2 regions of the Lysinibacillus sp. OL1 genome follow, and region 2 is predicted to be linked to the other one. Evidence: riboswitches for the same ligand, from Rfam matches in the RefSeq annotation. Region 2 holds a riboswitch; the other holds the start of a gene.
The links. A riboswitch is a leader RNA that binds a small molecule or an ion and turns the genes downstream of it on or off. The one in region 2 is predicted to bind S-adenosylmethionine.
Positions count from the first base shown of each region.

Region 1: linked by a shared signal. The riboswitch ahead of metK (methionine adenosyltransferase) and the one ahead of EW028_RS09405 (O-acetylhomoserine aminocarboxypropyltransferase/cysteine synthase family protein) in region 2 are both predicted to bind S-adenosylmethionine.

Region 1 covers NZ_SJDS01000007.1:33,154-37,317, reverse strand. Annotated here, with positions in the region: gene EW028_RS13660 (gamma carbonic anhydrase) at 1-76, shown strand, start outside; gene metK (methionine adenosyltransferase) at 256-1,452, opposite strand; SAM riboswitch class I at 1,711-1,829, opposite strand; gene pckA (phosphoenolpyruvate carboxykinase (ATP)) at 2,219-3,805, shown strand; gene EW028_RS13645 (alpha/beta hydrolase family protein) at 3,871-4,164, opposite strand, start outside.
Region 2 covers NZ_SJDS01000004.1:41,241-45,404, forward strand. Annotated here, with positions in the region: gene EW028_RS09395 (DASS family sodium-coupled anion symporter) at 1-1,370, opposite strand, end outside; gene EW028_RS09400 (glycerol-3-phosphate acyltransferase) at 1,566-2,198, opposite strand; SAM riboswitch class I at 2,354-2,467, shown strand; gene EW028_RS09405 (O-acetylhomoserine aminocarboxypropyltransferase/cysteine synthase family protein) at 2,584-3,885, shown strand.

The DNA.
Region 1 (4,164 bases), on a different contig from region 2:
AGATAAAGAGGATATGGAACGTATCGTACGAGAATACGCAGAAAAAGGTCAATATTATAAATCACTTCAGAAATAAATAACCTACACAAAAAATCAATACTAACGAAAAAATCCCTCGCGTTTTCGTGTACCGAATATGTTCACGAATCCTAGCGAGGTATTTTTGTAAAAAAAACAAAAGGAGCAATGTTGCCCCTTTGCTTATTAATACATCAGAATAATTTTCTAATGACTTCATTACTTTAGTTCAATAGTTTATAAACGTGCTTTTTCTCGTAGCGCGTCTGCTTTATCAATTTGCTCCCATGGTACATTTAAATCTGTACGACCAAAATGTCCATACGCAGCAGTTTGTTTATAAATTGGACGACGAAGATCAAGCATTTTAATGATACCTGCTGGGCGTAGATCGAATAGCTCGCGTACCCATTCAACGATTTCGCTTTCTTTCACTCTACCTGTGCCAAATGTATCGACAGCAATGGAAACAGGCTGAGCAACGCCAATCGCATAGGCAAGTTGCACTTCAGCACGCTCTGCTAAGCCAGCTGCTACGATGTTTTTCGCTACATAACGTGCTGCATATGCCGCCGAACGGTCTACCTTGGTTGCATCCTTACCTGAGAAGGCACCACCACCGTGACGTGCATAACCACCGTATGTATCAACAATGATTTTACGCCCTGTTAATCCAGCATCACCTTTTGGCCCACCAATTACAAAACGGCCAGTTGGATTGATGAAGTATTTCGTATTAGCATCTAATAATTCACTCGGTACAACTGGTGCAATAACAAATTCTTTTAAATCTGCTTGAATTTGTTCAAGTGTTGCTTCTTCATCATGCTGTGTTGAAATAACAATTGTATCCACGCGAACCGGTACATTATTGTCATCATATTCAATCGTTACTTGCGTTTTACCATCAGGACGCAAATAGGCAAGTTCCCCTGATTTACGTACTTCTGTTAAACGGCGTGCTAATTTGTGTGCCAAGCTAATTGGTAATGGCATTAGCTCTGGTGTTTCATTACATGCATAGCCAAACATTAAGCCTTGGTCACCAGCACCAATTGCTTCTATGTCAGCATCTGTCATAGAGCCTTCACGTGCCTCTAATGCCTGATCAACACCTTGGGCAATATCAGGTGATTGTTCGCCAATTGCCACAAGCACCGCTAAGTTCTCTGCATCAAAGCCATATTTACCTCGTGTATAGCCAATTTCAGCTACAGTGTCACGAACAATACCTTTAATATCCACATAAGTAGAAGTAGTAATTTCTCCTGCTACTAATACTAATCCTGTTGTTACAGTTGTTTCACACGCTACACGTGCATTTGGATCTTCTGCTAAAATAGCATCTAAAATGGCATCCGAGATTTGGTCACAAATCTTATCTGGATGTCCTTCTGTTACACTCTCTGATGTAAACAGTCGACGGTTTGTCATTTGGTTTTCCTCCTAAATACTCTTACAATAAGTAGTTGTGTATGAATACGGTACTCATTACCCATGTCAAGTCCGCTCCTAAGGATTGAACTCTCAAGCCGTTACTGCTGCTTTTAACACGAGGATTTCGAAAGATTCGTCATTATAATAAGGAAAGAACTACATATACTTACCTTTACATTGATTTTTAACAATAAAAAAATCCTTTTCTCACGTTACTTTACATGAGGAAAGGAATAATGACTGCGTAACCTTTCACTCTTATCGTTCAAGGGATGTTCCCTTGCATCAGGTTGGCACCAACGCATGTCGTGAAATAGTTCATGCAGGTTGCCGGGTTTCACAGGGCCTGACCCTCCACCAGCTCGGGATAAGAGTATCCGTTCAATCTCATGTTACTGAAAAGGTCGAACGTTGTCAAATATTTTCTTATGTATTACTGTATAGAAAGGAAAGAACTTATTACACAAAAACTTTTCATACTTGGATGATGATGTAAATAGAAGCAAATTAATCCCTACAACATACCTAGCTACTTGTGGTAACATATGTGTGGCTCAATTTTCGTGCCTAATTACAGTAGGATTGATGGTATTCTACTCGAAAAACATTATTTTTTGTCAGTTTATTGAAAAGTGGTAAAAACTCTAAAATAATTTCTTAATTAGTATAGATTATTTAAGCAATTGTGTTATACTATTTTTGAAATTAAGAAAAAATCCCTCTAAATCAAGGGAATACTATAAAAAAGGATGGTATTTAATCGATGAATTCAGTAGAAATTGCAAACGAACTGAAGGAATTATTAAACGGCGGTAACATTAATGTTCAACTTTCAGTACCACAATTAGCAGAAAAAGCTACATCTCGTGGTGAAGCAATGTTAACAGTAGATGGCGCAGTTCGTGCAGAAACTGGCAAATACACTGGTCGTTCACCTAAAGATAAATATACGGTAGAAGAAGAAAGCACAAAAGATCAAATTGACTGGGGTAAAGTCAACCAACCGATTTCTTCTGAAGTGTTCGATAACCTATATGTAAAAGTAATAAAATATTTAAAAGAACGTGACGAGTTATTCGTATTCAAAGGCTTTGCAGGTGCTGACAAAGATTCACAATTAAGCATTCAAGTTATTAATGAATACGCATGGCACAATCTTTTTGCTCATCAATTATTTATCCGTCCAACAGCAGATGAATTAGCTTCTCATGTTGCTGACTTCACTGTCATCTCAGCTCCTAACTTTAAAGCAGATCCTGCGGTTGATGGTACTGCTTCTGAAACATTCATCATCGTATCACTTGAAAAGAAAATTATTTTAATTGGTGGTACAGAATATGCTGGTGAAATGAAAAAATCTATCTTTGGTATCATGAACTACTTATTACCACAACAAGGTATTCTTTCAATGCACTGCTCAGCAAACGTTGGTGAAGCTGGCGATGTAGCGTTATTCTTCGGTCTATCTGGTACTGGTAAAACGACGTTATCAGCTGATCCTGATCGTAAGCTAATCGGTGACGATGAACACGGTTGGTCTGATAATGGTGTATTCAATATTGAGGGTGGCTGCTATGCAAAAACAATCAACCTTTCTGCTGAAAAAGAACCAGAAATCTACAATGCGATTCGCTTCGGCTCTGTATTAGAAAACGTAGCTGTTGATCCAGAAACGCGTATTTGTGACTATGATGACGGATCACTAACAGAAAATACTCGTGTAGCTTATCCAATCCAATACATCGAAAATATCGTTGATCCTTCTGTTGCAGGTCATCCAAAAACAATCATCTTCCTAACAGCTGATGCATTTGGTGTATTACCTCCAATCAGTAAATTAACTAAAGAACAAGCAATGTATCACTTCCTAAGCGGGTTCACTTCTAAACTTGCTGGAACTGAACGTGGTGTGACTGAGCCAGAACCAGTATTCTCTACTTGCTTCGGGTCTCCATTCCTTCCACTTCCTGCAACAGTATACGCAGAAATGTTAGGACAAAAAATTGACGAGCATGGGGCACAGGTATACTTAGTAAACACTGGTTGGACTGGTGGCGAATATGGCACAGGTAGCCGTATGAAACTTTCTTATACACGTACAATGGTCCGTGCAGCAATCGATGGTAAATTAGCAGATGTTGAAACAACACAAGATGCTGTGTTTGGTTTACACATTCCAACAGCAGTTGAAGGCGTACCTTCAGAAGTGTTAAATCCTCGTGAAGCTTGGGCAGATAAAGCTGCATACGATGCAAAAGCTGCTGAGCTTGCAGGCTTATTCAACGAAAACTTCAAGAAATTCTCAAACGTTTCTGAAGCCATCACTACACTTGGTGGTCCATTAAAATAACATCTATTTAAAAGACAAAGGGAACAATTAATTCGTTCCCTTTGTCTTTTTGTTTTCTCTATGCTTTATTGCTGTTTCATCCACTTGCAAAGAGCACGAACAGTTTCACGATTTTTTGCTGGTGGATATTGATGTGCATAGGTAAGATCATACCAAGTTTCGAATGATTTATTTGCTTCCTCTAAAAAAAATGCCAATTGTCTGGCATGTTCAATATCCACATTTTCATCACGATAGCCATGAATGATAAGAACGGGAGCTGTTATACGCTCTATCTCAAAAAGAGGTGTCCTTGCATCATACGCTTCTGGTACACGATTAGGTGTTCCTCCGATAACGCGCTTCATCATCCTGCGCAT
Region 2 (4,164 bases):
CCTGTACCATAGGCAAGCATGTTTTGTGGTGCACTAATTGGTAATAGGAAGCCAAAGCTTATGACGAATTGTTGCACAATAACAAAACCAACTTGATCAACATTAGCTGTTAATGTGGAGGCTAAAACGATAAACACAGGTATAAGTGCTGAGGCTAAGCTAGTTGCGCTTGCAAAGCCTAAATGAATCAAAATGTTAAATAAAGTTACGAGTGCAATGGTTGCTAGTAAAGGCATAGTATCTAGCCCAAGTGAACCGAAAACTTTATCTGATAACCATGCAGCACCTTGCGTATTCAGTAAAATGGTTCCTAACATAATACCTACCGCAAAGACGATAATTGTCCCCCATGGAATATGGGGCTCAACTTCCTTCCATGAATACACACCGATTTTGGGCATTAATAGAATAGCGATAGCAATAATTGTGACTGTTGTCGTATCGAATGGATGTAGCTTTCCTTCAGTTGCCCAGAAAAATAGTAAAACTACGGATGTAATGATTAAACGAATTTCAGGAGCCTTTAATGGGCCCAGCTCTGCAAGCTGTTTTTTGATGACCTCTTTACCACCTTCGATATTGCTAGTCTCAGGTTTAATTAAAGCAATCATAATGAAAAATAAAAAGATAGACATAATAATTGAGAAGGGGGCGGCATAAAGTAGCCAAGCACCCCATGAAATATCCACGTTAAATTGCTCTTGGATAAAGTTTAAGGCCACCATATTTTGAGCTGCTGCAGTCTTAATACCGATATTCCAAATGGAAACGGCTTGTACCGAAGTAATAACTAACAAGGCAGCAAGCCGACTATCACGTGGTAAACCAAACGCTGCAACCATTCCAAGCAATATCGGTACTACCGCGCCAGCTCGTGCTGTAGCAGAGGGTACAAAAAATGCGAGGACGATAGAGACTAAAATAGCGCCAAATACGATAGCTTTTGTTTTCGTTCCCACCAGTGAAAGAATCCAAAGAGCAAGTCGTTTATGTAGATTAGTAATTTGCATTGCTGCCGCTAGAAAAAGAGCTGCTGCTACTAAAGCAACGGCAGAATTACTAAAGCCACTTAAAGATAATTTTAATGCGCTAGCTGTTCCTAGCTCTGTAGTTGGATCATCCATTGACGGAGCGAGTCCTAGTAATACAGTTACTAGTGCAATGATCATGGCCGAGCTTACAGGATATGAAACGGCCTCTGTAACCCAAAGGATGACTGCAAAAGCTAAAATGGCTAAAGCTCGTTGTCCAGCTATAGGTAAATCACCATTATTAGGTAAAAAGGTAATAATGATAAGTAACGCGAATGCCAAGCCAATCCATAGTGGCTTTAAATTAAGTTTTGTAGCTGCTTGCTTTGGTGAAGACATATTTCCTCATCCTTTCTACGATAAAAATGACGATTATTATCCATAACATCGGCCTGTATAATGTTTTATTAAGATAAGAATATATGTATTTTATTGTAGATAAAAATCTATGTGAAAATGGTGTTTTTTACAGCAATATGAGTAGATAAAGAGAAAATACATGGTCACAAAAAATACAAAAATATCCATAAAATATTATTTCTTTTTCTTAAAGGCAGAAGTTACTTTAGGCTCTGTGCCATTGACTAATCGTTTAATATTTTCAAGATGCAGGATGATGGCTATGCCAAAAAGAAAAAGAGCTATAATGGTTGGACCAATGCCAGGAATCCATAAATAAGTTGCTGTACAAAACACGAGATAAAATTCTAGCACACCAACAATTAAATAATTTGTTGCAAAGGATAAAATAACAAATAAAATAAGTGCAAATAAACCAATCTTCCAATCAACGGCAAGTAAAATACCAATGATGGAGGCCGTTCCTTTCCCGCCGTTGAAGCCCATGTAGAATGGGAAATTATGACCTAAAATAACCCCAGCAGCCATAATATAAGTAAGCAGCCAAATCTGTTCTTCTGTTAAATGAATGGCGTCCGCTAGATAAAAATGTGCACCTATAATAGCCACAACGCCTTTCCCTATATCGATGAGGGCTACTAAAACGCCATATTTCCAGCCGAGGGAAAGAGTAGCATTAGAGGCACCAGCATTACCGTGGCCAGCCTTTTTTAAATCAACCCCCGATAAAAATTGGGCTACTTTAGAGCCGTGAATACAGCCTATTAAATAGCCAATCATAAGAAAAATGATCACGGCTTTTACCATAAAAATACTCCTCTCAAAATTTTTTCTAAAATAGTGTATGCGTTCATATTACGTATAAGAGCAGACAGAAGTTTCGGAAAAAATAAAATTTACATGTTGACAGAAAAAAACTCTATGTTTATACTGTGTAACAACGATGGAAATTGAATCTCATACTCTTATCAAGAGCGGCGGAGGGATAGGCCCTATGATGCCCGGCAACCAGTAAGCAATGAGCTTACTAAGGTGCTAATTCCTACAGATTCTTACTTGGATCTGGCAGATAAGGGGAGGAAAACTTGCAACCGCAACCCTCTTCTTAGCTGAAGAGGGTTTTTGTTTTCTACAGAAAAATCCTCCTCATCTCCGGTACCATCGTAAAAAAATAACCATTTGGAGGTACACAATGACAAATTTTAAACCAGAAACATTGCTGTTGCATGGTGGTCAAGAGCCAGACCCAGTGACGGGTTCTCGCACAGTTCCAGTCTATCGCTCAACTGCTTTTGTATTTAAAGACACTGCTCATGCGCAACGTCTTTTTGCCTTAGAGGAAGCAGGGAACATTTACACACGAATTACCAATCCAACAGTTGATGTGTTTGAAAAACGTGTGGCTTTATTGGAAGGTGGAACAGCAGCAGTAGCACTTTCATCTGGTGCAGCAGCTATCGCATTTTCCATTTTAAATCTAGCTGGAGCTGGTGATGAGATAGTAGCAGCTAGTTCTTTATATGGTGGTACGTATAATTTATTTGCTAACACATTACCAAACTATGGTATTAAAACGATTTTTGTAGATGAAACAAACCCAGAGAATTTTAATGCGGCGATTACTGATAAAACAAAAGCTGTCTTTGCAGAGGTTTATGGTAATCCAAGCTTAAAGGTTTTAGATATTGAAGCAGTAGCTAAAATTGCACATGATAATGGTCTACCATTAATTATTGACAGCACGTTCGCTTCTCCTTACGGTTCTACACCTATTGAATACGGTGCAGATGTTGTGGTTCATTCAGCAACTAAATGGATAGGAGGTCATGGCACAACTTTAGGGGGCGTTGTTGTAGACGCTGGTAAGTTTGATTGGACTAGCGGTCGATTCCCTGGTTTTACTGAACCAGATGCCTCTTACCATGGTCTACGTTATGGAATTGATACAGCTTCTGCTGCCTTTGCTACAAAGCTACGTGTACAATTATTACGTGATTTTGGTCCAACATTAAGTGCTGATGCTGCCTTTAATTTATTGCAAGGGTTAGAAACGCTTCATCTGCGTATCCCTAAACACAATGAAAATGCATTGGCAGTGGCTGAGTATTTACAAAACCACCCATCTGTGGAGTATGTAAATTATAATGGCCTAGAAGATTTTCCGACACATGGGTTAGCAAAAAAATATTTAAGAAATGGCTTCGGTTCAGTGCTTACATTTGGCATAAAGGGTGGACGAGAAGCTGGGCGAAAGCTTATTGATAGCGTGAAATTATTCTCACATGTAGCAAATGTAGGTGATGCAAAGTCATTAATTATTCATCCAGCTTCCACTACTCATCAGCAACTATCAGCAGACGAATTAGTTCAAGCTGGTGTAACCGAGTCGCTCATTCGCTTATCCATCGGTTTAGAGGCAGTAGAGGATATTATTGCTGATTTAGATCAAGCCATTACACAGGCAACAACAGCTGAACAAACAGTAGAAGCTTAAAATTTAAAACAAATGGTAGAATGTTGTGGCGTTTACGTATTTTCTCATTCGATTAGCCTCATTTGGTAATGCGTTAAACGCTGCTACATCAACCTATTACTGCACCCGTTAATTATCAGAACCTTATAAAAAATAATACCAAGTAATTATATATGTATTGTTGACTTATTTAAATCCATGTTCTATACTAGGAAATAAGTTAATGGTACGAAAATTCTTTTTAAAAAAGGTAAATGTTTTCATAAGTGCTCCCCCACTTTTGAATATATAGAAGGGTAG